Regions from separate parts of the Paenarthrobacter sp. YAF11_1 genome, predicted to be linked through region 1. Evidence: predicted binding sites of a transcription regulator. Region 1 holds the regulator's gene; the other holds the start of a gene.

Evidence for each region. Region 1 encodes LexA, which represses DNA repair genes until DNA is damaged. Its sites were predicted from a motif close to TCGAACANNTGTTCGA; they were not measured.
Region 2: AB4Y77_RS06905 (Y-family DNA polymerase) is a predicted target of LexA. The motif match lies at 712-727, and genes of this name have one in related genera.

The regions. Positions count from the first base shown of each region.
Region 1 covers NZ_JBFRDF010000013.1:53,757-56,154, forward strand. Annotated here, with positions in the region: gene AB4Y77_RS18045 (histidinol-phosphate transaminase) at 1-433, opposite strand, end outside; gene AB4Y77_RS18050 (LysM peptidoglycan-binding domain-containing protein) at 511-870, opposite strand; gene lexA (transcriptional repressor LexA) at 1,216-1,959, shown strand; gene AB4Y77_RS18060 (ATP-dependent DNA helicase) at 1,956-2,398, opposite strand, start outside.
Region 2 covers NZ_JBFRDF010000003.1:301,087-303,484, forward strand. Annotated here, with positions in the region: gene AB4Y77_RS06900 (hypothetical protein) at 1-370, shown strand, start outside; gene AB4Y77_RS06905 (Y-family DNA polymerase) at 790-2,088, shown strand; gene AB4Y77_RS06910 (uroporphyrinogen-III synthase) at 2,123-2,398, opposite strand, start outside.

The DNA of each region.
Region 1 (2,398 bases):
CGTAGTCCTCAGCCCTGACCCCGCGGACGTACTCGGTATCCGTGCCACTGGCCAGCAAGGGGTACATGGAGTACGTGGGCGGGAATCCCAGCGCCTTCCGGCCGGGCCCGCCAAATGCTTGGAGGATCTGCTGCAGAACCTCATTGGAGCCATTGGCTGCCCAGATGTTGTCCGGAGCGAGATTGTGGCCAAGGTACTCGGCCAGGGCTTCACGAAGTTCGGTGAACTCCCGGTCCGGATAACGGTTCAGCCCCGTGGCCGCAGCGGCCACGGCCTCGGTGATGGCCGCCTGCACATCGGCAGGGACGCCATGGGTGTTTTCGTTGACATTGAGCAAAATGGGGACATCAAGCTGCGGTGCGCCGTACGGGCTCAGTCCACGCAGGTTGGTCCGGAGGGGTAGTCGGTCAAGTCGCTCAAGCTGGTCACTCACCACCACAGTTTAAGGGCTGCCGGGACTGCCGAACTAACTGTGACGCCGGGCGCCCGCCCCACACGGGACGGAACACACTAGTTTGCGGGCACGAACAACTGCTGGCCGGGCTGGATACGGCCGCCACGGAGGTCGTTGAGCTGAATGATCTCCGTAATGACATCGCGGGGATCCCGTTCAGGCGCAGCGGCACCGGCAATGCCCCAGAGGGACTGTCCCGGCTGGACCGTAACCGAGACGGCGACGGGCGGCTGGAGTTGCCCCTGCGAGTCCGAGGCCTTGGCCGGTGACGTGATAAAACCAGCCAGGCTCAGCAGCGCAGCCACCAGCAGCATGGCCGGGATGCCAAAGAAGACCATCCGTCCCCGTCGGGTCAGGCGCAGACGCGCAGGCGCCTGAGTGGTGCGGAAATCAGCGAACGTAGTGATTGCGGACATGAGCTGAGCCCTTCTGAGCTATTGCCGTGCGCCGGATCCCGGTACATGGCTGCCAATTCTGTGCGTTCCCCTGTCCAACCCCGGATGTTCGAACACTTCGTTCGAACATCCGGTGTCAGCGCCAGGTTTATAGAACACATATTCGAACCTTGCTAAGACATTTTTAGCACTTATCAACGAACGGTGTCGAGACTCGCTAGAACAAATGTTTGATAAACGCCTGTGGCTGCCCTACGTTTGAGTGAAGAAACAGCACTGTTTCAGTGGAACAGGAGGGTCTGACATTTTTTGCAGACCCGACGACCCCGGGCACACTCCGGGCGGAATGGAAAGGCATTGGCGAACATGGCAGCGAAAGCCACCGGCGGCGGGGCACCCCCGCGGAGCCAGCAGCCTCAAAAGAGTCCCAAGAGCCTGACCGTCCGGCAGAAGAAGATCCTGGAGACCATCCAGCGGTCAGTCAATGACAACGGGTATCCGCCCAGCATGCGTGAAATTGGTGACACCGTGGGCCTGGCCAGCCTGTCGAGCGTTACACACCAGCTCTCCCAGCTCGAAAAGCTCGGTTACCTCCGCCGCGATCCAAAGCGCCCCCGGGCCATGGAAGTCCTCATGCCATTGACCCTCGATGGCGGCCCCATTCCGGGAGTGGAAGCGCCCACCAATCTTCGCAGCACGGGTGGCTTTGCCGTGACCGAGCTTGCCAGCGCCAGCGACACCGCCATGGTCCCGTTGGTCGGTCGGATCGCTGCCGGCAGTCCCATCCTTGCTGACCAGACAGTGGAGGACGTCATCCCCCTGCCCCGGCAACTCGTGGGCCACGGCGAACTGTTCATGCTCAAGGTAGCCGGCGACTCGATGATCGACGCCGCGATCTGCGATGGCGACTGGGTAGTTGTCCGCAGGCAGAACGACGCCGTCAATGGAGACATCGTTGCCGCACTGCTGGACGACGAAGCAACGGTGAAGACCTTCCGCCAGCGCGACGGCCACACATGGCTTCTTCCGCAGAACACCCAGTACGAACCCATCCTCGGCGACCAAGCCACCATTATGGGCAAGGTCGTTTCGGTCCTGCGATCCCTCTAGGAGGCTTTGGCAGGGCCCAGGCGCTCCAGCACGCCCCGCACCACGGTTCGGTCCGTCGTCGCCCAGAACGGCGGCAGGGCTGCCCTGAGGAAGCCCCCGTAGCGCTCTGTTGAGAGCCTGGAGTCAAGGACCGCCACAACCCCTTTATCCCCCGTGGAACGGATGAGCCGGCCTGCCCCTTGGGCCAGACGGATGGCAGCGTGGGTTGCTGACACAGCCATGAATCCGTTGCCTCCGGACTGTGCCACGGCACGCGAGCGGGCAGTCATCAACGGATCATCCGGACGCGGGAACGGGATGCGGTCGATGACCACAAGGCGGCACGAACCGCCGGGGACATCCACACCCTGCCACAGCGACATCGTGCCGAAGAGGCAGGTATCGGGCTCGTCGGCGAACTGCTTCACCAGAGCTGCCATGGTGGATTCACCCTGGCAGA
Region 2 (2,398 bases), on a different contig from region 1:
ACGGATGGGCGCTGAGTTCGGCCTGCCAAGCCTGGAAAAGGTCCGGAGCCGGCTTGCGCAGATACATGAGGATCCGGAACCTGTGATGCAACAACTGGTGCGGGTGTTTTCAGCGGACGGCACTTACTGTCCAGGCTTCCAGTTCCGGGAAGACCTGTCCTTGCACCCCGTGGTGTTGGGGCTGTTTGTCCGGGCCATGGCCCTGGGTATTCCGCATAACTACTTTGCCGCTTGGATGGTCACCGGATGCCCGGCGCTGCGCGAGGGCCGGCCGGTAGACCTGGTGGACCGGCTGGCGCCCGCTGTTCTCACCGCGGCTTTGGAGCGCTCTTTTGAGCATGGCCCACGAGGCGGGCGCGGTTCTGCGTGATGGGTGTCAGGACGTCGACCATTGCAGCCCAGCGTCTTTATGCTTCGGTCGACACGCGAGGATAGTGATTGCCCGGAACCGCTACGGCAAGTTCCTGAAATGCGACGCCGGAACCTGCAGATCCGGGGTAATTGACGATGAGAAGATCAAAGCCCGCGTCAAGGATCTCGCGATAAGTGCCGCCAAATCCGAGGTCGTCACGTTTGCCAGTGCGATGGGGGCCAGGTGGTCCTCCTCAAAACGAATTACGGTCAAGGGTTGAGGCCTCTGCTGGACTACCGGGTCAGATGCATATCGAGACGAGGTCTTCTTGTCGGTGCGTGGCGGTACAGTGAAGGTATTCGAAGATATGTTCGAATACGTGGCGTGTCCTGCTAAGGAACGGCCGCGCGCATGCTAGGGCCGAACGGAGGAGGACGATGTCCAAGCCAGCCATCATGCATCAGATGCAGGAGATCGCCCACGTGGATATCAACTGCTTCTATGCGTCGGCGGAGCGTGCGTTCAACCCCTCGCTGGAGGGTAAGCCGCTGATTGTGTTGTCCAACAACGACGGCTGCGCAGTGACCAGGTCTCCGGAAGCCAAGAAGCTGGGGATCGGGCTGGGGGAGCCATGGTTCAAACTTGCTCCACGGGCCGAGGAATGGGGACTCATTGCCCTGTCCAGCAACTACGAACTCTATGGGGACATCAGTTCCCGCGTCATGGAACTTCTGGCCCGCTACTCGGCGTGGCAGGAGGTCTACTCCATTGATGAGGCGTTTCTGGGGGTGAAAGGTCAGCCGGAAGACCTGCTGGAACTGGGACGCACCATCAAAGCTGCGTGCCAACGGCATGTGGGGGTTCCGGTCTGTGTGGGCATCGCCAGAACCAAGACCCTCGCCAAGTTGGCCAACAAGTGGGCCAAACACAATCCGGGCTTCAACGGAGTGTGCCGCTGGGACTCGATCCCTGAAGCCCTCCGCGAAGCGCTGATGGCGCGGCTCTCCGTGATTGAGATCTGGGGTGTTGCGACCAGGCTGACCAAACGTCTGAATGCCATGGGGATCTTCTCCATCCTGGATCTGGTCCGGGCTGACCCCGTGGCTTTGCGGGACAAGTTCTCCATTGTCATGATGCGCACGGTGCTGGAACTCCAGGGCACCCCGTGCATCCCGATGGAGGAGGAAAGGATCGGGAGGGACCAGTTGATCTTCTCCCGCTCCTTTTCCACACCGATTACGACGGCGGCGCAGCTGCGGCAGGTGCTCAGCGTCTACGGGCAGATGGCAAGTGCCAGGCTGGCCAAACACGACCTCCAAGCAAAGTTGCTGACAGCCTTTGCTGCCACATCGGTCTACAACCCCAACGACAAGTCGTTTCCCACCGTTAACGTCAAACTCCCGATGCCCACCTCGGATCCCGTCCTGCTGACCAAGGCAGCGCACGCGTTGGTTCCAAGGATCCAGGAAGGCGTGAGATACGCCAAGGCCGGCATCATGGTGACCGACCTCCGCCCCAGCGGCAACCAGAAGCCCTTGGAGATCTTCGAGAACCGGCACGAAGAGCGTGGCATCGGCCCGCTGCTGGAGCAAGTCAGCAAGCGGTACGGCCGCGGCTCCATCGGTTTGGGGCACGCGGGAATCAAGGGAGGACCGGACTGGTCCATGAAACGGGACATGCTCAGCCCCCGGTACACCACCAACTGGGATGAACTGCCCTTGGTGAAGGCGGCCTGACGTGGGAGGAAACCACCTCGTGGAGGCAGGGAGCCTACGCCCGCAGCCGGTAACCGCGCTTCACTACGGTCTCAACGAGCTTGCCATCCGGCAGCGAGGAACGCAGGCGGCTGACCGTCATGTCCAGGGCATGCACAGAGCCGCGCAGGTCCAACAGGTCCGAGAGCGCTTCCCGGGACAGTACTGCTCCGCCCGCGCCGAGCAGCGCCCGCAGGAGCAGCAGGGGAGCCGGTGCCAGGTCCACCACCTCACCGTTGATCCGCAGGCAGCGCCCGCGCAGTTCGATCGTGGCGCTCTTGGTCTCCAACCG